3 regions of the Paenibacillus sp. UNC217MF genome follow, and region 3 is predicted to be linked to each of the others. Evidence: riboswitches for the same ligand, from Rfam matches in the RefSeq annotation. Region 3 holds a riboswitch; each other region holds the start of a gene.
What was found. Region 3 has a riboswitch for cobalamin ahead of metE (5-methyltetrahydropteroyltriglutamate--homocysteine S-methyltransferase). Riboswitches for the same ligand answer to the same signal wherever they lie in the genome.
Positions count from the first base shown of each region.

Region 1 (7,423 bases), on a different contig from region 3:
GCGTCAAATAAGGCGGTAAGCAACGACCATTTCAGCAGCAGCATCAGGACGCATGCAATAACCCCCATCGCCCCAACACGGCTGTCCTTCATAATCTCCAGCATACGCTCACGGGATCGACTGCTGAATATGCCGTCCGCTGTATCCATCAGTCCGTCCATATGCAGTCCACCTGTAAGCATAAGCATAAGCGCCAACGTTACTGCCGCTGCCGGCCCTGTCGGAAGCAGCAATGTCAACCCAGCTCCTGCTCCCCACACAATCAATCCAATTACCCCGCCCGCGACAGGAAAGAACAAGGTGCTGCGCTTCAGCACCTCATTCGTGAATGGTACTTCCTTCGGGATTGGAATGCGGGTCAGGAACTGCATGGCAGCAATACACGCATGTACATATTGCTTCATAGCTCAACCATCCTGCTCTTGAGCTCTATCGGAATCCCAGCCGTAACCAAATACACTTCGTCTGCAAGTGCAGCTATTCGCTGATTTAGCCGGCCCGCTGCATCACGGAATACTCGTCCAAGCTTGTAGGCTGGTACAACGCCGCTGCCAACCTCATTCGTTACCATGACGACGACACCATCGCGCTGCTGAATACATTGAAGTGCATCCAAGATATCGCGAATACGGCACTCCAACTGTGCCTCCATCCGTCCCTCATCCTCCTGCTCTGCACGCAGAAGCTCATTGGACAGCCAGATTGTTAAGCAATCAACGAGCACTGTCGGCTGTTCTTCTTCACTCAGCCAACTCGGGAGTTCCAGCGACTGGTTCACTGTGCTCCACGCGTATCCAGATGCCTCACGACTCGCCTGATGCAGCCGGATGCGCTCCTTCATCTCCTCGTCATGAGCCTCAGCGGTCGCAACATAGGTACCGCCCTGCGGGGACAACTTCATAAATAGTCGCTCAGCGAACGTACTCTTCCCGCTTCTCGCTCCGCCTGTTACGAGTACAATTTTCCCCATGCTCACTCATCCTTGCTTCAAGATACTTGCATTGATTATCCTTGTGTTAACATCATACCTAAGTTGATCACACTCGTGTGACAACATACATACATGCAATCGTCATGCTTGTTTACGTTTCTTGTTCATTTGGAACCATAATCCCGACATGCCAATTCACGATTACTCCTTGTTAGTTACACCCGCCTCTGCGAATGTTGCCATCTCTCGCATAATTCGCACTGCAGCATCAATGAGCTGGAACATCAGCACACCGCCAGTCCCTTCGCCAAGACGCATCTGCACATGCAAGCATGGATTTAGCTTGAGCTCAGACAATAGCGCTGTATGCCCCCGCTCCTCTGACAAGTGCGAGCCAATAAGATAAGGCTGTACCGCCGGAGCTAATCGTACAGCAGCCAGAGCAGCCGCACTGGAGATAAACCCGTCTATCACAACCGGAACCTGATTCGCCGCCGCTGCTAGAATAACACCCGTAAGACCGGCAATTTCCAGCCCTCCTACCTTCGCCAATACATCCAATGCATCCTCACGATTCGGTGCATTGATTTCAAGCGCTTGCCGTACCACATTGCATTTATGCTTCCACTGCGCGTCGCCGATGCCTGTCCCATGGCCTACTGCCTCTTCAGGCTCCATCCCAGTAAATGCACACAGCATCGCAGCGCTCGCCGTTGTATTTCCAATGCCCATCTCCCCTGTCGAGAACAGGCGATATCCTTCGCGAACGTACTGCTCCACAATATCAACACCTACTAGAACCGCAGAGATTGCTTCCTCTCGCGACATAGCAGGCCCCTTCGCCATATTCGCCGTACCTTTGCGCACCTTGCGCGATACAAGCTTCAGATCATCCAAGTCCGCATTGACACCGATGTCGACACATACCACGTCTGCACCAGCTTCGCGCGACAAAACATTGACCGCAGCTCCGCCACGGAGGAAATTATACACCATCTGCGGCGTCACTTCGGATGGGAATGCGCTAACGCCTTCCTCACATACTCCATGATCGCCAGCCATGACAATAACGGCCTTCTTCTCAAATTGCGGTTTAACCTCTCCTGTAATACCTGCAACTTGAATCGCAACCTGCTCGAGTACTCCCAAGCTTCCCGGCGGCTTCGTCAATTGATTTTGATGCTCGATGGCAGATTGGATTGCCTGCTCATCCAAGAGCTTAATTTGTGCGATCAGTTGATTTAATCGTTCATTCATGCTGCTCATCTCCGTTGTCAAATTGATTTTCATGTGCACAAACTTGTGTTCATAGATGTGCACATAGTTGTATTCATTTCTTAGTTCTGTTCTTAAATGTGCAAATGATTGTTTTCAGTTCTTAGTTGTGATCTTAGATCCGTGCACAGATTGTGGTTCTTTCTGACTATGACTCATATCCACTCTTGTTCCATGCAACATTCACTATATTCATCGTTATCGATTTTCAAGCGGAATGCTATAAATTGCGTTATTGCAAAATGACAGCAATTTATGCTGTCCAGGGCCGTCTATAACCCTAGCTTCGGTCGAATAAGAATCTGAGGGCGGCCCGTATCGGGATGCGGCACAACTGTCGTCTCTGTGGCAAAAATACGCGACAGCAGCTCCGTAGTCATGATCTGCTCAGGTGTGCCTTGAGCAGCAATGCCGCCGCCATGAATGACAACAAGCCTATCGCAATATAAAGAAGCCAAATTCAAATCATGGAGCACGGATACGACCGTCAACCCGCAATCCTGCTGCCACTCCCGAACAATATCCATAAATTGCACCTGATAATGAATGTCCAAATACGTCGTCGGCTCATCCAGCAGTACAACAGAAGGGGATTGCACCATTAGCTTAGCCAATGCCGTCCGTTGGCGCTGCCCGCCGCTAATCCGATCAAGTGGATGGTCAGCCAGCTCCGTCAGTTGCAGCTTCTCCATAATCCGGTCTACAATCTCTCCACTATCCTCAGATTCTGATCCAAGCCAGGATTGAAATGGGAAACGTCCCATCTCAACCACTTCGCGCACCGTAAATCCAAGTGGTGGAAGCGCTTCCTGCTGCAGCACTGCCATCATCTGAGACAGTGCTCTGCGCTTATAGGTACCCAGCATTTGACCAGCAAGCTGTATAGAGCCAGAAGTAGGTCGATCAACTCCTGACAACAAAGACAGAAGCGTGGACTTGCCACTACCGTTCGGACCAATGATGCCAACCCACTCTCCAGACTTCACAGCGAAATCCACATCTTGCAGTACATGCTTCTCCCCATAATGCTTGCTCAGTCCTTGAACCTCAATGATGCTGCCCTTCTCCATGTGAAAGGCATGATTGCTGCTCTCTGCATGATCCAGATATGCTTTCGGTAGATGTTCTCTTCGCTGTGTCATGACCATTTCCCCCGTTTCGCTCGCTTATTTCGCATAAGCAAGTAGGCGAAGAATGGCGCACCTAGAAACGCGGTTACAACCCCAAGTGGGATTTCTGTCGGTGCGAATGCCGTACGGGCAATCGTATCTGCCCACATCACATATATCGCTCCCCCAATTGCTGAGAGCGGTATCAAATATCGATAATCGGGGCCTACAATTAAGCGCAGCAGATGCGGAACGACTAATCCGACAAAGCCGATGACGCCGGAGACAGATACGGCAGCTGCCGTAATCATCGTTGCCGTCAGCAGCACTACCCATTTCGTCCGCTCTACATGAAGTCCGAGATGCGAGGCCTGCCGCTCACCTAATGCAAGCAAATTAAGCGGTCTTGCATATGCAATAAGAATAACAATGCCAATTGCCAAATAAGGAGCGAGCACCACTGTATAAGACCAACCTCGCATCGCCAAACTGCCCATCACCCAAAACAAAATCTCATTGATCGTCTGATTTGTCATGGCTACAAGAAAGGAGACGATGGAGCCGAGAAAGGCTTGCATCACGACTCCAGATAAAATCAGTGTCTCGATTGGAATCTTCCCCTGCTCACTGGCCAGCTTAATGACGAACATTAGGGTCGCTACCCCTGTAGCGAATGCAACGACAGGAATCGTCCATTCGCCGAACAGCGAATACTGCAAACCGAAGTAAATAAGGAATGCGGCTCCAACAGAAGCCCCTGAAGATACCCCTAATGTATACGGATCTGCCAACGGGTTGCGCAGCACTCCTTGAAATGCAGTACCTGCGACCCCAAGCGCCGCCCCTACGAGCATTGCCAATAGAACTCGTGGGAAGCGTACCTTCATCATAATTTGCGCGGAAGCGTCATCCCATGTCACCGGTATGAACTGATCCAGCCCTGGAATATGATGAAGCAGAATTTGAGCAATTTCCCCCATTGGCATTTGTACAGAGCCTACAGCGAGGCATCCTACAACGGACAAAAGGAGAAGCGCAATACCCGCTCCTCCATACCAACCCATTTTATTCATCGATTTCTCCACGATGATTATTTTACCAAGTCCGGATGAATCGCCTTCGCAACTGCCTTCAATCCTTCAGCTACACGAGGTCCCGGACGGCTGATCAGGTTCTGATCCACACCGATTACTTGATTGTTCTTAATTGCATTAATGTTGTTCCAACCGCTGCGTCCACGAATAATTTCTTCCAAGGATTTGTTCGTCTCTTTGTCCACTACACCTTGCGTGAACATGATTACATCCGGATTGGATTTAATAATATTCTCTTCGTTAATTTGAATCCAGCCAGCTGAATCAGCCGCAACGTTCGTGCCGCCTGCCACTTCAATCAGTTCGTTCATGAACTCGCCGCTGCCTACTGTCCAGCCTGGGGAGAATTCAATATACACCTTTTTCTTCTCCGCACTTTGAACGGCCGACTTCACATCTTCACGCACTTGTTTCATGTTGTCAACAATCGTCTTCGCCTTAGCTTGCTGATCCGTAATTTGACCATACAATTCAATGTTCTTAATCACATCATCGTACGTTTTTGGCTCAACCTTGAATATTTTAATGCCCAGTTCACGGAACTTCTTCACGACGGGCTCCTTCATGGAGATACCTGTGAATACGATGTCCGGCTTAGCTTTAATGATTGCCTCTTCATTCGGCTTCGTAATGCCGCCCATTTTCTCTTTGGACTTCGCTGCCTCTGGATAGTCGTCAAAATCAGACACCCCAACGATTTGTGCATCCAATCCAAGCGCGAACAAGGACTCTGTCTCAGCTGGGGACACGGATATAATACGTTCTGGCGCTTTGTCGAATGTGAACTCCTCACCAGTCGCATCCTTAACAGTCAGTGGATACGTCGTTTTTAGATCATCCTGCTTCGGTTGTTCTGTAGCCCCATTGCCATTGGACTCTTGCTGTGCAGTATTATTCTCAGCAGGCTTAGCCGCATCTTTATTGCCGCAAGCCGCCAGTCCTACTGTAAGCATAAGCGCCAATAGCGCCGCTACCGATTTGTTCAGCCATTTGTTCATGTCAGAATCTCTCCCTCGCGTCATTCTTCCTAGTCTCTAACCATGTACTACCCGTGCAGGTGTAAAGCGGTTCCATCCTTCGCCATGCGAACGATAATGCACTGCAAGCTGCACTTGCCGTAAGAATGTATGTACATCCCCATTCGGTATCAGTTGTCAATGAGCACTTGCATATACCTGAGCTGTAAATCCTACTGTGACTGAATTTGTGATATACATTCGTGCTGTGCAATTGCATTGAACTGCAGTTTACCTTGTACAAACGAAGTGCTTGATGGGATGTGAAATCATTTCCAAATACAGCAAAAACCCCCGATCCTTCGATCCGGGGGAACACAAAGTCATCTATCGCAATATTCAACAGACACCTAGAAGCAGGAAGCAAGCAGCTGCGCTGCCATGTTGCCTGATGCATTACGCCAATGACGTGATCCTCTCCGCGAAGGATACAGCTCGTCCATCTTCAGGCAGGTTTCCTGACTTAGGAGAATACGTTGCAGCTCGCCTTCCCATCCATAGCGGTACATACAGCACACACTAATGAATCCGACAGTGGCATCATGAGCGCAACACTCCATTCACAGTGGCGGGACCGCGCCGGGTTTACACCGGCTTCCCTATTAACCTCGAATATGCATCGGCCATACAATACAACGGTGTCTCTTACCGAACAACGCGTATGGATCCGTACCGCATACATACCCAAGGACCTGAAGTATCACGATTATTCAATATGGAATACATTTCGTCATCCAAGTGCTAAACTCGATAATTGATTATAGGGGAAAAGCCCCTGCGTTGCAATAGATTACATCATTGCGCGTATCCAATGAACCTGCTTTGACACACAAACGTCATCATCTGCTGGGAAGCCGTTCTGCTCGCAAGAACTTCCATTTGCGGGCACATCGCTTCGCCGTAATCATAACACCGCCACCGATTGGCGCAGCGGCTTCCCAGAATGACTTCCTTGGGAAAGCCAGCGTGTATAAGCGACGAACGACGCCACCGTGTGTGACGATGACAACATCCGGCCGCGGAGTAGGCCCGCTTCCATATGACTGTCTCTGCATCCGGCTTGTCTTGCTGCGCAGCACACGTCCACGTGGCAGCGGCGAAGAATGGTACGGTCGACGACGGATAGCGCTCTCTTGCCGTTCCATGTGATTACCGCTGCTGATGAAGGAATCACGCGCATTGCGCAGCACTTCCCACCATACATGCGCCGTTCGCGTACAGAAGGTCTGCCACGGTTCCCCGCGCGGCGGCTGGATGGCTGATGAATCGTCAAGCCATCTTCGATACTGTGGATCTTCCTTCAAGTCATTGTAGGTTAACCCTTCCCACATACCGAAGTCATATTCTCGCAGCCTTGTGTCCTCCACAGCTTGGATGCTGTCACGCGGACGCAAATAGGCGAGCGTGTCGCGACAGCGGCGCATATCGCTCGTGTATAGCAGCGGCGATGGATGCGCCAATGTTCGGCGAAGCGCTCGGAGCTCTTCTGTTGAATCCGGCAATAGCGGCACATCCGAATAGCTAATATATCGCCGTTCCGTATTCTCTTGCGTCAAGCCATGACGAACAAGTGCGAAACGCACAATTTTGCCGCTTGCTTGACTCTTTTTTCGTAACATATGTCTTGTCATTAATAATCGTTTCCTGTTGTTTTTCGATGCTCCTGAACGACGCCGGTTCCGATGAATAGCGGGAGCATTCCATTTAGTTGTCCGTGTCATCCCATTTGTACTCCTTCATCCGCCATTCGTCTACAGAAGCCATCCTCCTCGCACATATAGGAGCAGGCCTGCCAGAATAACAAAGACTGTCGAGCTGCTTACGAGCAACCTGCATACCGCAGGCACATGCTCTGCTTGCAGAGGCTGCTTCATATCCCCCATATAAGCGCGGAACGAACGTATTCCTTTATACACATTATAACCACCAAGCCTGATGCCAAGCGCACCTGCTGCTGCTGCCTCGGCCCACCCGCTATTCGGGCTTGGATGCTTGCTT
Region 1 covers NZ_JMLT01000009.1:214,316-221,738, reverse strand. The annotation lists gene cobS (adenosylcobinamide-GDP ribazoletransferase) at 1-404, opposite strand, end outside; gene cobU (bifunctional adenosylcobinamide kinase/adenosylcobinamide-phosphate guanylyltransferase) at 401-970, opposite strand; gene cobT (nicotinate-nucleotide--dimethylbenzimidazole phosphoribosyltransferase) at 1,133-2,188, opposite strand; gene BP95_RS0106650 (ABC transporter ATP-binding protein) at 2,479-3,348, opposite strand; gene BP95_RS0106645 (FecCD family ABC transporter permease) at 3,345-4,388, opposite strand; gene BP95_RS0106640 (ABC transporter substrate-binding protein) at 4,406-5,407, opposite strand; cobalamin riboswitch at 5,857-6,068, opposite strand; gene BP95_RS0106630 (histidine phosphatase family protein) at 6,265-7,056, opposite strand; gene cbiB (adenosylcobinamide-phosphate synthase CbiB) at 7,177-7,423, opposite strand, start outside.
Region 1: it holds a riboswitch for cobalamin, as region 3 does, so the genes downstream of both, BP95_RS0106640 (ABC transporter substrate-binding protein) here and metE (5-methyltetrahydropteroyltriglutamate--homocysteine S-methyltransferase) in region 3, are expected to answer to the same signal.

Region 2 (7,423 bases), on a different contig from region 3:
GGTTGGAGGGTTGTCAACGCCCCCATTGCCCGCATCATCTTTGACCTTAGTACGATAAGTTACGAACTCAGTAAAGTGCGTCGTTTTAACAATTAAATTTCCGTCTTGAACGTATGAATAAACCTCGTCTTTTCGTGCCGATGAATCACTATATTTCGGGATTGGGGTAAATACCCCACTTGCATTAACAAATCCTGCTTCTTGATTCGTCTGACCCTTAAATGTAAGAGTGACATGCTTACTGAATTGAATATGCTGATCACCGCCGACTTTTACACGGGAATCAATTTGAGAAGTCTCTTTGTTATTCAATGACAGTTCAGCATTGATTTTAGCTAGCAGCGTACTCTCGTTCGTTTCCAAACTCCGTGGCATTTCCAATTCATTATTCCAAGGAGAGGTAATTTCAGTGCCGCTATCAATATTCAAGTTGGCAATTGTATGATTCGCCAGAATTTTAGGAAGTTCTGCCGCTCTGAATTCTAATGTCAACTTTTGTGAGGAAAGCATGTTTTGCTCCGTTCCCACAAGAACTTCCTTGGTATGTTCATTTAACTGAAAATGAGAATCCCCTGATGGTAATCCACCAATATCAAGCCCTAAATTACAGGTGAAACTCCATTGAAGGACATCCCCATCAACCAGCTTATGCTTGTTTGCACTGTGAGCATAGAACTTTTGATTAACGGAGTACATCCACCCACTGTTAGATCCTTTATCGGACACACCTAGGTCAGCTATAGACAGTACAGAAAGCGAGTCCCCTGACCCCGCATATTGTAAAGATATCCCCTTCTCCTTTAGCAGTCTCTCCAATACGGTAAACGCTGTATCATCCTTGAATAGGGGTACAGAAATAGGAGTAATAATGTCCCCTTCCCCAATAGAATGTTTCTCGACAGAGAGTGTTACTGAGCCAGTTACCGGTGGATCAACGACTCCTCCATTGCCGTTATCTCCGCCGGGTGTATCTTTTATTTTTGCGATATATGCTAGAAACTCACCCAATTGCTTAGTCTTAATGACTAGGTCGCCTACACTATTGGCATATGAATAGAACTCATCATATCTAAGCAACTCATCATCATATTTAGGAATGATTACGATTGATCCGTTGGCATCCATGAGCGCTGCTTCTTTATTGCCTTGCCCCTTCAAAGTAAGGGTTGCATGCTTATCAACATGAATATCTTGATCGCCGCCAAGCTTAATACGGGAATCAATTTCTGTTGCCTCTTTGTTATAAGGGGACAAGCCTTCATTCAGCCTAGAAAGTAAAATATCACCGCTTCCACTTAAAATTCTAGGCAATTCGAGCTTTCGATCCCATGAAGAAATTACAAATGTACTCGGTTGGATTTCTAAATATGTACTGCTCGTAACGGAAGCTACATGGGGCAGCTCATCCTTTGAAAATACAAGTGTCACTTTATTTTCTGAAAGAGGTTCCTGTTCCGACCCCACATTTACCGTGGTTTCGTTCTCACCTACTACAATTGTCTTGTCTCCAGACGGGCTTGGATCGTTTATCGAACCAATATCCTTACCCATATCTGTCGTGTACTGCCAACGGAGAACGTCCCCGTCCTTCAATGTATATATCCCCGCGCTATAATTCGGAAATACCCCATTTACGGAATACATCCAGCCGCTTAACGGCCCCTCATCAAATTCCCAAAGTGGATCAATGCCTTTGATATAAACCGATTTGCCTGAACCACTATAGTCAAAGTCAATGTTTCGATCCTCGAGTTCTCTTTTTAAAGCTGTGAAGGCTGTATCTCCTTCATACAATGGTATTGCTACAGGTGCAATGATATCTCCTTGACCGACGGTTCTAATCTCTACGGACAATGTGGCAGTCCCAATCGATTTAGGAATTTCCAAGCTAACTACCAATCCATTGCTTTCCTCTTGTCCCGTTACGGCAGCTCCAAGAGCTTGAACCGTTAGGTCGCCAGTAACAGCACGGCCTTCAAATACAAGCTTTGCTTTTTGACTATTAAGAAGTGAAACTGATTTTAGTTTCAGTCCAGTCGTTCCTGGCTTTACGAGCCAACTGTCAATCTGCGACGCTTGGAGCGTAAAGGTATCCCCCGCGAGCTGCACTTCGACCGTCGGATTTACGGCACCCTGTTGAATAGAAGAGACTGTAGAAATCATTGGTTGGCGACCATAGTAGAAGTAGAGATTATCGCCATCTTTTATCTCGTATGCGCCTGCCCCTACAGATGAAACATTCCCATTCACCTTGTATTTCCAACTATCGCTGCCGCCTAGCTTTCCTTCATTTTGTCCAGCAACAGAAGTTAGTCTTGCTTGATCCCCATTCCCCGAAGTGAGGTAGGGAATTGGTGGATTAACTTGATCCAGCGCTAACTTTAATACATCCAACGCAGTGTGCTTTTTAATGGTCGCATCCAAGGAAATTAGGTTAGGTTGATAAATGACATCTTCAATCCCCTTGACACTTACCTGCACATTAATCTGTGATTGATCCGGTGGAAGTTTCACTTCCGCGAGGCGACTCCATACCGATTTTCCATGCTTGATATCGAGCAATGCAACAAGAGCCTGCTCGGTGGACATCCGGTTTGTAGCGTTATCCGTTACTTTCCATTTAAATGATCCACTATTTTGTTGAAAACGTGCATATGCATCAATAACTGTGTTGCCGGAATTTTGCCACTTTGCTGACAAGACATCATCGCCTGCAGCAACCAATCCCGATACGGATGTAGATAAGCTATTGGAATTATCTCCGGATCCCCATGTACCAACGGAATCAAACCCTCCGTTGTCCAATTGGCGGTTTTTCAACAATTCCTTAGCTCGTTCAATTGCCGCATCTACCGCGCTCTGTCCTTGGTATTGACCAAGTGCAAGCAGCGCCATACCAGTAATGTCAGTATCACCCGAGCTTCCAGTAGCTGACAGTCCATAACCTCCGTCAGCATATTGTGCTTTAAGCAGATAATCGAGTGCTTTTTGCTTGGATGCGGCATTCCATGATCCCATATCCTGACCAAGCTTTTCACCGGCGCTTAAGGCAATCATTGCCCAAATGTGTTTATTGACTCCACCGATAGCACCCGTTGCTGGATCTTGCTGAGCTGCCAGCTCCGCCCACAGATTCCGGTTCGTTTCCCAAGCGTGAGCCGGATTCTTTCCTAACGCAAGTAAGCCATAAATATATCGAATATGATCGGTGCCTCCTGCATTTGGACGAAGTCTTGGCTCTTTTGTTTCCCATTTAGGTAATCTCCAAGTCCCATCATGCAAATCTTGACCCGCGCTCCACAGAGCAACAAGCTCCCACCATGAATCACTTACAGCATCTTGATTAGAAGCATCATTATAATAATCTTTATAGTATTGAACTGTATGTTCAATCATGTTATTTAGTTGTGTATTACCCTGCCCACTAGCCGCTCTTATGACTTGTGGCTGTACAAGAGATAACAACAACACGATACTTAGTAATGCAGACAAGCTCTTCTTCAACATTCTGTTCGTAATCATCTTCAATGTCTGATCTCCTTAATATGTCGATATGAAGGCAATAAAAAAACACCTTTCCATGTTAGAAAGATGTTAGGTAACCACTTCGGTGCAGCTAAATACACTAGTAATCTCCTACTAGCAGCACGAATAAACATCCCCCTCCCATCCTCGTGAGAAATATAGAGCACTTATATGGCAGGTCTCCTGGCTTCGCATCATCGCTCGACAATCTACCTTCCCGTTAACTCAGTTAACAGTGGATAAAAGCCTTGATTGTCAGCTCTGCGTTACAGTGGCGGGACCGCGTCGAACTCGCATCGACTTCCCTATTAAGCTGCGCGTGCACAGCACCATATAAACTATTTCTATGTAATTGCGATAAGAATACGTGGTTTTATTGTAGCAAAATTTAGCATGACGGACAAAGAACTTTCTCATAGACAGCACGAAAAAAAGCGCCCTACCCATTGGTAGGTACGCCTTTTGTTGACTACAAAATGTTATTTAGCTCATAGCTGCCTGATCGGCACCAGCACCGCTTTCTTTCTTAATCTGCTTGCTGCGAAGCTGGCCACAAGCTGCATCAATGTCTGTACCATGCTCCAACCGTACACTGCAGCTAATGTCCTTTTTCTTCATGACATCATAGAAGCCACGAATCGACTCCTGCTCGCTGCGCTGATACTGGCTGTGCTCATCAACAGGGTTGTACGGAATCAGGTTCACATTGACCTCGTCCTGCATCTTCCACTCTTGAATCAGCTGCACCAACTCAAGTGCGTGCTCCTGCTGATCGTTCACGTCCTTCAGCAAAATATATTCCAGCGTCACCCGTTGGTTTGTCGTGTTGATGAAGTACCGAATCGCCTCCATCACCTTTGCAATCGGAATGGCGCGGTTAATCTTCATAATGCGCGTGCGAAGCTCATCATTCGGCGCATGCAAGGACAGGGCCAAGTTCACCCGCAGATTAATATCTGCGAAGTCTTTAATCTTATTCGCCAATCCGCTCGTCGATACCGTAATTCGTCTCGCTCCAATTGCCAGACCTTTATGGTCGGTAACAACCCGCAAGAAGTCTACGATATTCTCAAAGTTATCGAATGGCTCTCCGATACCCATTACGACGATATGGCTGACCAGATCACCCTCACCCACTGCATCCAAATGGTGCTGAACCTTCATAATCTGCTCCACAATCTCGCCGCTCGACAAGTCGCGGCTCTTCGCCAGCAGTCCGCTCGCACAGAAGCTGCAGCCGATGTTGCAGCCAACCTGAGTCGTCACACATACCGACAGCCCGAATTTGTGTCTCATCAACACGGTCTCAATCAAGTTGCCATCCTGCAGCTTGAACAAGAACTTGATTGTGCCGTCAGCCGATTGCTGCTTCACATGCTCGTTAAGCGTATGAATAACGAAGTGTTCGGACAGCAGTGCTACGCTGGCTTCATTTACTTCTGTCATATCAGCGAAATCCTTGACCCGCTTGCGATATAGATAATCCCATATTTGGGATGCCCGTGACTTCTTATGTCCCCGCTCCTCTAACCAAGCGGCCAACTGATCCAATGTTAATCCATAGATGGATTGCTTATTCATCTAGTGCCCTCTTTTCAACACGTCAAGATTCTGTCTTACTTGCTTATAAGTGCTTTTAAAAATAGTTCAAAAAGGTCGCAGCGGACTTTTTGAACTTCCTCTATAATCTGATTATTATTGTCCCAGAACTTTTGAAATATAACAAGAGTCTTTCCCGTTATAGGCAATAAGCAATTGTTTTCATAGAGCACGGCGAACGCCAACAGGTATAATTAGCGCTATCATGTACCACTAAGAATGGCCGACATATCCGGCACACAAAGACAGGACATACATGCGTCACAACGATACACTGAATGCAGGAAAGGAGGCGAAGGAATATGGAGGCACTCATCATGCTGCGCAACGCAATTGATTATATAGAGGAGCATCTGCACACCGAGCTTGATATCGATGCTATTGCCCGTTCGGCGCTGTCATCCCGGTATCATTTCCAACGGATGTTCCATGCCCTAACGAGCTTTACCGTTACAGAGTATATTCGCAATCGGCGGTTAACACTTGCAGCAGAAGAATTGGCGGGATCGGATAGTAAAGTAATTGATGTTGCATTCAAATACGGGTATGAATCACCCGAAGCCTTCTCCAAGGCATTTCAACGTTTACATGGGGTAACGCCTTCTGCAGCCAAGAAAACGGATGTAAAGCTGAAGTCCTTCGCTCCAATCTCCTTTCACATTCAAATCAAAGGGGAGTCTGCATTGAACTATCGCATGATGGAAGAAGTCGAATCTACGGTCATTGGGAAAAGTATCACCATCCATAACGATCCCTACAAAGAAATTCCTGAATTCGTTCAACGAATTTGGAATGATGGCACGCATGATCGAATAAACGAGATATTGGGTCACCCGCACACAATCTGCTCTACGGGTATTTTTATGACTTTGAAGAGGATGGAACGAAGCGCTATCTGATGGGATATGACCTTCCCGAGGGACAAGGAGTTCCTTCAGAATATGATGTGCTGCATATCCCTGCTATCACTTACGCCGTATTTGAAAGTCGGGAAACGTTAACGGACGAGCCGGACTCCGGTCAGGAAATTCAGAATGTATGGCGACGGATCTATTCTGAGTGGTTCCCTTCCACAAATTTCGAGCAGGTAGAGGGTCCTTGTATTGAAAAATTTTACTGGGTGGATGATCATAGAGTTGAGTCGATTTGTGAGGTGTGGATCCCGGTAAGGAGAAAGAAATAAACCTATCTCTCAAGCGCATACGGTCTATTTCTAAGGATGATTGATATTTATCCTGAAATTTACATTTATAATTAATTCGAGAAAATAAATAAATATAAGATAATAAAGGAATATAAATGAATCTACCTAATATGATGAATATTGGGAGGTGAAAATATGAAAAAGGTAATTGTAACGCTCACAGCACTAGCAAGCATTTTCTCGTTTAGTGTATTTGCAAATGATGCATCTGCCGCTAACGTACAAGAAAGCAAATTCACAAATATCGAGACCAAATCCACCATTTATTCCTCTATTTCAATGAGAGTTGGAGAAGGCAGAAAAATTGCAGGTGATTATGTTTCTATCTCCTCCGCTAACCCAACAGACTGTTTAGGTTTGGATGGATACGGGAATTTAACCGCTTTTAAAGAGGGATATGGCACCGTAGTAGCTGAGTGGAATAGTGGCACAAGAGTAGTCTATTATGTTACGGTGACAAAATAATAGGTAACTGAAATGAAAAGGATCCACACTTGTGGATCCTTTTCTGTATTAATCAAACTGTAGAATTGATTCTTCGCTAATTAATGTGCCCTTATTTTGCCCTTCACATATGTCGCGCATCGTCCCCGGTCGATCGAAGTTGAACACATGGATGGGCAGGCGGAAGTCCCTCGCCAAAATAAATGCGGATTGATCCATTACCCTCAAATTATGCTGGATCACATCGTTATAATGGAGAGAAGCGAACTTCCTCGCATCCTTGTTCGTTCTCGGATCTGCCTCAAGCACACCGTCAACACCTTGCTTCGCCACGAGCAGAGCGTCACAATTGACCTCGATTGCCCGCTGTACGGAGGGATAATCGGTGGTGACATACGGCTGACCGTTGCCCCCGGCAAATATGACAATATACCCCTTCTCCAAATGGTGAATTGCTCGCAAGCGAATATACGGCTCTGCAACAGAAGTAACCGGCACGGCGGTCATGACGCGCACCTCCTTATCGGTCTTCGCCTTCAGAACGCCTCGCAGCATGAGACTGTTGATGACGGTCGCCAGCGTCCCAATATTATCGGCTTCTGCACGCTCAATCCCCCAACTTTCCGCCATATTTCCACGAAATATATTTCC
Region 2 covers NZ_KK366028.1:182,111-189,533, reverse strand. The annotation lists gene BP95_RS32105 (DUF4430 domain-containing protein) at 1-3,522, opposite strand, end outside; cobalamin riboswitch at 3,682-3,874, opposite strand; gene rlmN (dual-specificity RNA methyltransferase RlmN) at 4,009-5,106, opposite strand; gene BP95_RS31145 (helix-turn-helix domain-containing protein) at 5,427-6,023, shown strand; gene BP95_RS34100 (GyrI-like domain-containing protein) at 5,948-6,307, shown strand; gene BP95_RS0122495 (hypothetical protein) at 6,464-6,793, shown strand; gene pyrH (UMP kinase) at 6,842-7,423, opposite strand, start outside.
Region 2: it holds a riboswitch for cobalamin, as region 3 does, so the genes downstream of both, BP95_RS32105 (DUF4430 domain-containing protein) here and metE (5-methyltetrahydropteroyltriglutamate--homocysteine S-methyltransferase) in region 3, are expected to answer to the same signal.

Region 3 (7,423 bases):
GCTTGGGCATGTTGGCAAGCCGAAAGCGCTGATGGCCAAGGCAGAGCTGGCGAAGCTGCCTTTCATTCGTGTGTGGATGAAGTACTTGCGCTGCATCTTCGTTGACCGCAGCAACGTACGCCAAGCCATGAACAGTCTGAATGAGGCGGGCAAGCTCGTAGAAAGTGGACATCCGATCGTCATCTTCCCTGAAGGAACACGAAGCAAGAGTGAACACATCGGTGAGTTCAAAAATGGCGGCTTCCGCGTCGCTACGAAGACAGGGTTCCCTATTGTGCCTGTTCGGATATCGGGTTCTTACAAGCTGATGGAGGCGAATGGGAATTGGATCAGTCCTGCTCATGTGGAGGTAACCGTTCTTCCTCCAGTATCGACAGCTGGCCTGTCGAAGGAGGAGGCTGCGGAGCTTCCAGAGCAAGTACGTACAATGATTGTGAATGCGTAATTAGGAAGGCGCACCGTCTATGGACAGTGCGCCATTCGTTTATTCACAATCAACAACCAACATTATTTCGGGAATACCGAAGATATTGCTTGCTTAAGCACGCCTGCGGAATGATGAAGTTTCTGCATCTCGTCTTCAGACAGGTGAAGCTCGTATACATCGCGGATGCCTTGGCGATTTACGACGGCAGGAACGCCGATGTACACATCATCCAGACCATATTGTCCGGTCAGCAAGGCAGATACGGACAGCACAGAGTTCTCATTCTTCAGAATAGCCTTTGTCAAGCGAGCCAAGCCCATTGCGATTCCGTAGTAGGTAGCCCCTTTACGCTCGATGATGTGATAAGCAGCATCGCGTACATTCAGGAAGATATCATCCAATTCTTCCTGTGTCGGCTCTCCATGCGTCTTGCGATAATGCTCGAGCGGCTGGCCGCCAATGCTGACATTGCTCCACGCAGGGAGCTCAGTATCTCCATGTTCGCCCATAATGTAGGCATGGACGTTGCGTGGATCAACGCCGATTTTTTCGCCGAGCAAATAACGCAGACGTGCGGTATCCAAAATTGTACCGGAGCCGATGACGCGATGAGCAGGCAGACCTGAGTATTTCCAGGTTGCATATGTAAGAACATCGACTGGATTTGTTGCGACCAGGAACAATCCATCAAAGCCGCTCTCCATGACGGAAGTAACGATTGATTTGAAGATGTTCGCATTTTTGCCGATTAGATCAAGACGTGTTTCTCCTGGTGCTTGGTTCGCACCTGCTGTAATAACAACGAGGTCAGCATCCTTGCAATCGCTATAGTCTCCAGCCCATATGCGCATATTGGATGCGAACGGAAGACCGTGATTCAAGTCCATCGCATCCCCTTCTGCTTTTTTGCGGTTAGCGTCGATAATGACTAGCTCAGCGGCCAACCCTTGATTGAACAACGCGAACGCGTAACTGGAGCCAACAAAGCCCGATCCGATCAACGCGACGCGGGACACTTTTGTCATTTGGGTCATAATAAGTGTGCCTCCTCGAAAGTAATAACAATAAGTTCGTCTGTTAGACAATGGGCCTGAAGCCAGACTAACACTTAAATTTTAACCATTTTCCGAAGAAATAACCAACCCTAATTTACCACAGCGAGAAATTCGAGTTAGCTGCAGAAGCAAGCATTCAAAAAAAGGGCTTGCATAGGGTAGGGGGGTATAGTATAGTTAATGCATGAGGTGGTGATACACAAATGTCAAACGAACGTATCGATGAACAAGTCGATGACGTGATGACCGCTGCTTTTGGTACAGAAGATGCTTGCCATACAAGTGAAGAAGGGTGCGAGCACCACACTCCAGACGGGAAGCGGAAGAGTCATCACTCAGATGAGATGAAGAAGAAGCTGGTTCACCGCTTGAATCGCATTGAAGGTCAGGTGCGAGGCGTGAAATCCATGATTGAAAAAGATACCTACTGTGACGATGTGCTGAATCAGATCGCATCCATCCAGTCTGCACTTCATTCAGTTGGCAAATTGCTGCTCGAAGGGCATATGAAGAGTTGTGTCGTTGAGCGATTGCAAGACGGGGAGCCGGAAGTCATAGACGAGCTGCTAACAACGATTCATAAATTACTAAAATAAGAACATGGCCTGTTCCCTTAAGGAATGGACAGAGGAGGAAGTAAGATGGTTAACGAAACATGGAGAGTAGAAGGTATGACATGTGGGCACTGCAAGCAAGCAGTAGAACGAGCGGTAGAAGGTACAGGTGCAACTGCACAGGTTGATTTGGCTGCGAAACAAGTAACCGTATCTTATGATGAGTCCAAAGTAAAGCCGGAACAAATCCGTGAGGCAATTGAGGAGCAAGGCTACGACGTCGTGTAATGATTAGGCGCCGATTCTCATATTATGCTGAATACGCTGATTGATTACTGCAAAGAACACTCCTTCAGAGGAGTTTTCTTTTGGAATCAGATATAGGGTATAGGGGTATGCTTAAGAAGGATAAGGAGGACATGACAATGGCAGAAAAGCAAGCAATGTTGCCGATTGAAGGAATGACCTGTGCCGCATGTGCAACACGAATTGAAAAAGGCTTGAATCGTATGGACGGCATCGCAGAAGCATCTGTCAATCTTGCTTCAGAACGAGCGGCTGTGCAATATGACGGTGATGCAGTAACCTTGCAGCAAGTCGTTGATAAGATCGAGCATCTCGGATACAAGGTTCCGGTAGAAACGTTGGATTTGCAAATTGAAGGAATGACTTGTGCCGCTTGCTCCACTCGCATTGAGAAGGGGCTGAGCCGTATGCAGGGAGTGCAGACGGCAGCAGTCAATTTAGCAACGGAGACGGCGAAGGTCACCTTTATTGGATTGAAGCAAGAAGATATATTGAATAAGATCTCTCAGCTAGGTTATACGGGGCGGCTGAAGAAGGAAGAAGGCGAGAGTGAACAGGAATCGCCAACACAGCGGAATATGCGTCGATTGCGCAATACGTTCCTCGTCTCTGCCCTATTGTCCATTCCACTTCTGTGGTCCATGGTGGGTCATTTTTCTTTCACCTCATGGATTTGGGTGCCGGAATGGTTCATGCACCCTTGGGTACAAATGGTACTGGCAGCGCCGGTTCAATTTATTATAGGGGCACGTTTCTACGTTGGGGCATTTAAGGCACTCCGCAGTGGGAGCGCCAATATGGATGTGCTTGTTGCGCTCGGTACGACCTCAGCTTATGTGTACAGTGTGTACTTGGCGTGGCAATGGCAGATTGGCGAGCTTCACCATCCTGAGATGTATTTTGAGACGAGTGCTGTTCTCATTACGCTCATTCTTCTTGGTAAATGGCTGGAGGCTTCGGCTAAAGGACGGTCTTCTCAAGCGATCCGGGCTCTGATGGGGCTGCGTGCCAAAACGGCAACCGTTGTGCGCGACGGTGAACAAGTGGAAGTGCCTGTGGAGGATGTGGCAAGTGGGGATCTCGTACTTGTTCGCCCGGGTGAGAAAGTACCGGTAGACGGCATTGTAGTTAGCGGAACTTCGACCGTGGATGAATCCATGCTTACCGGTGAAAGTGTCCCTGTTGAGAAGCAAGCCGGCGATAATGTATACGGGGCTACCGTGAATGCGCAGGGGGCATTTACGATGAAAGCGACTCAGGTCGGCTCCGAGACGGCGCTCTCGCAAATTATTAAAATCGTTGAGGAGGCACAGGGCTCCAAGGCTCCGATTCAGCGGATCGCTGATAAAATATCAGGCATCTTCGTGCCGATAGTCGTTGGAATTGCGGTGCTTGTATTCTTAATTTGGTATTTCGCTGTTGAACCAGGCAACTTCGGTGTAGCCTTGTCTCGTACCATTGCCATACTCGTAATCGCTTGCCCGTGTGCGCTCGGCTTGGCAACGCCAACGTCGATTATGGCAGGAACCGGACGTGCTGCAGAATATGGTGTACTATTCCGTGGCGGCGAGCATCTGGAAGGCGCCTATCGGGTGCAGACGGTTGTGCTCGACAAGACAGGAACCGTAACAGAAGGGGCTCCTTCGCTTACAGATGTTGTATTGCATGATGGGAATGAAGACGAGAAGACAGAACTCTTGACCTTACTAGCATCTGCTGAGAAGCAATCCGAGCATCCATTGGCACAGGCGATTGTGAAGGGATTGACTGAGCAAGGAATCAGCACGGTCGAACCGGATTCATTCCGAGCTGAACCTGGATATGGAATAGCGGCTGAGGTGAATGGGCATCAGATTATTGTCGGCACACGCAGATGGATGGAGAAGAACGGGGTAGCAAGCAGCGATGCAGAGGAAGCATTGCAAGATATGGAGCAGGCAGGTAAGACGGCAATGCTTATCGCGGTTGATGGCAGCTGGAAAGGCATAGTTGCCGTTGCCGATCAAGTGAAAGCTTCCTCGAAGAAGGCCATTGAGCGGCTGCATCAAATGGGGATACGCGTTGTCATGATGACGGGAGACAACACACGCACGGCCAGAGCAATCGCGTCACAAGTAGGGATTGATGATGTATTTGCAGAGGTGCTGCCTGAACAGAAGGCACAGCATGTGCGCGAGCTGCAGCAGAGAGGCAGTGTTGTGGCCATGGTAGGCGATGGAATTAATGATGCGCCAGCTCTGGCAGCAGCGGACATAGGGTTCGCGATCGGTACAGGTACGGATGTAGCAATGGAGACGGCAGGCGTAACCTTAATGCGTGGCGACTTGAACGGCATTGCGGATGCGATGGAGATGAGCCGCCGTACCATGCGCAACATTAAGCAGAACTTGTTCTGGGCACTCGTATACAATACGATAGGCATCCCGATTGCAGCAATTGGATTGCTTGCCCCATGGCTTGCAGGTGCGGCTATGGCCTTCAGCTCGGTATCCGTTGTACTGAATGCACTGCGGCTTCAACGCATCAAGCTGTAACCTGGCAGAATTTCTCGGTAGAGATCGTGATGTTCCTAAACAGAAGGTAGCATATAATTATATCGCCGAACGTATTATGCGGTAATGATGATGCGGATCATTGACGAACTGTCAACTTTGGTGTTAACAAAAGTGGCGGCCACATGGTATGATCAAATCGGATGAAAGGTATGATTAAGGAGGTCTGAACATGCAATTACGCGTTACAGCGAAGGCAGTCGAGCGTTTTTTGGCTGATTGGGGATTTACAGCAGGAGACTCAGTACGCATATTCGTCCGCTACAGCGGATTCAGTGCTTCAGGACCTTATTCATTCGGCATCATGAAAGACAGTCCGCAATATCCAGCAGTGACGGAAGTTGTGAACGGCATTACGTTCTTTATGGAGCAAAATGATGTATGGTTCTTGGATAATCGTGAATTGACGCTAGATGAGAAAGGTGAAGATATTGTCTTTCTGCATGAAGGAATGGTCATCTAGCGCATCAACCCGTAATCATCAATAGGCGAGCCGAGAGGCTCGCCTATTGTGCATGGATAGACGCTTAGTGAATTAGAGTTTAATGAAGATAATGTGACAGCTCCGGTATTTGTTTATTTTGGGTAGAGATGAGAAAAAATCCTTGTCATTCGTTCTGGTTAGATATATAATCGTTCTCAATTGGGGGAAGCGTGACTGCGACTTTCAATGCAATTGAATAGGAGGAAACAGGTGCTTTGGGTAACGTCGAAGCTTAATAGGGAAGCCGGTTGGAAATCCGGCGCGGTCCCGCCACTGTGACAGTTGAGGTATTGCGAGAGAGCCACTGGTCGTAATCGATCGGGAAGGCTGCAAAGGCCAATGAAGCTGAAGCCAGGAGACCTGCCTGTTTTGACAACACTGTTCGTACCTACGGGAGATAGGGAAGTGTTCGTAAGCATGGATATCGGTTTTCGATTCCTCTTAGCATGAGGGCAGTCTGCTAATGAGACGGAAGGATCGATCTATTCCACTATGACTTCATGGACGTTTACGAGACATTTCTGTTGTTGGACAGGAATGTCTTTTTTGCATATTGGGATGCAATGAAAATATCTGAAGTCTGAGTGATAAAGTCACATATGGTGGGGTAGAGCGCTCAACTGCAATCTTAATTCCGTGTTAAGCGATAGAAATTGTCCAATTATATCCCGTACGGCAAAATGACTCATGGAGAGGGGCAGTATGATGACAGTTCATTCAATCAAGACAAGCACAGCAGGTTACCCTCGGATCGGATACGACCGGGAATGGAAGAAGGCATTGGAGCAATATTGGGCTGGGAATAGTTCTGTTCAGCAGCTGGAAGAAGGATTGGCGCGCATCAATGATGTTCGGCTGAAGACGATGCAGGACGCTGGCATTGACCTAATTCCAGTAAATGATTACTCCTGGTATGATCATGTGCTTGATATGACGGCCACATTTGGATTGATTCCGTCACGGTTTGCATATGATGGTGGAGAAGTGAACGCAGATTTGCTGTTCGCCTTGGCTCGCGGAACACAGGATGCGGTAGCTTGCGAGATGACGAAGTGGTTCAATACGAACTATCACTACATTGTGCCGGAATGGGAAGGCAAGGCGCCGCAACTTACGGTCAATCGCCCGTTGCAAGCCTATCGCCAAGCGAAGCAGATTCATGGCATTGAAGGTAAGCCAGTCATCATCGGGCCATATACTTATGTCCGCTTTATTAAAGGGATTAAACCGGAAGAGCGCCTGAACGTTCTTCGCCAATTCGTAGGGGTATACGGACAGTTGCTTAGCGAGTTGGAGGGTGAAGGTGTGCAGGCTGTGCAATTGGATGAACCTGCATTCGTGCTGGAAATGCCAAGCGAGCATTGGGCTGCTGTGAAGGAAGTCTATGCCGAATTGCGTAAGGCAGCACCAAGTTTATCGTTATGGGTTCAGACCTACTTCGATGCGGTGTCCGACTACGAAGCGTTCGTGTCGCTTCCGGTGGATACGCTCGGATTAGACTTTGTTCATGATAGAGGGAGAAATGAAGCAGCGCTTCGTCAATTCGGATTCCCTGCGCAGAAGCAGCTTGCTGTCGGCATTATTGATGGCCGCAATATTTGGCGTACGGACTTGGCTGCAGCAGCAGCATGGCTCGAGTCTGTGGAAGAGATTGTACCGAAGGAACGCTGGATTATTCAGCCATCATGCAGCCTGCTTCATGTACCACTCACGGCGGCGCGGGAAACTGAGCTGTCAGCACCAGTGCGCGAGGCATTGGCGTTCGCGGATGAGAAGCTGGAGGAGACTGCCCTACTTGCTCGTCACTTCTCAAGCCCGAGTGAAGAGACGCGTGCAGCATTAGCAGAGAGCGGTGCTCGTGTTCAAGCATGGCGGACAGAACCGTCAAGACAGCGTCCGCAAGTCGTTCAAGCGTTGGAAGAACTGCTTCGTGCAGAGAAGGAAAAAGGAATTGAACGTCTTCCATTCGAGGAACGCAAGGAGCTTCAGCGCAAGCGCTGGCCATCGCTGCCACTGCTGCCGACCACAACGATTGGCAGTATGCC
Region 3 covers NZ_JMLT01000003.1:43,645-51,067, reverse strand. The annotation lists gene BP95_RS0100290 (lysophospholipid acyltransferase family protein) at 1-445, shown strand, start outside; gene BP95_RS0100285 (L-lactate dehydrogenase) at 508-1,461, opposite strand; gene BP95_RS0100280 (metal-sensitive transcriptional regulator) at 1,686-2,078, shown strand; gene BP95_RS0100275 (cation transporter) at 2,124-2,324, shown strand; gene BP95_RS0100270 (heavy metal translocating P-type ATPase) at 2,462-4,876, shown strand; gene BP95_RS0100265 (HesB/YadR/YfhF family protein) at 5,067-5,357, shown strand; cobalamin riboswitch at 5,570-5,760, shown strand; gene metE (5-methyltetrahydropteroyltriglutamate--homocysteine S-methyltransferase) at 6,084-7,423, shown strand, end outside.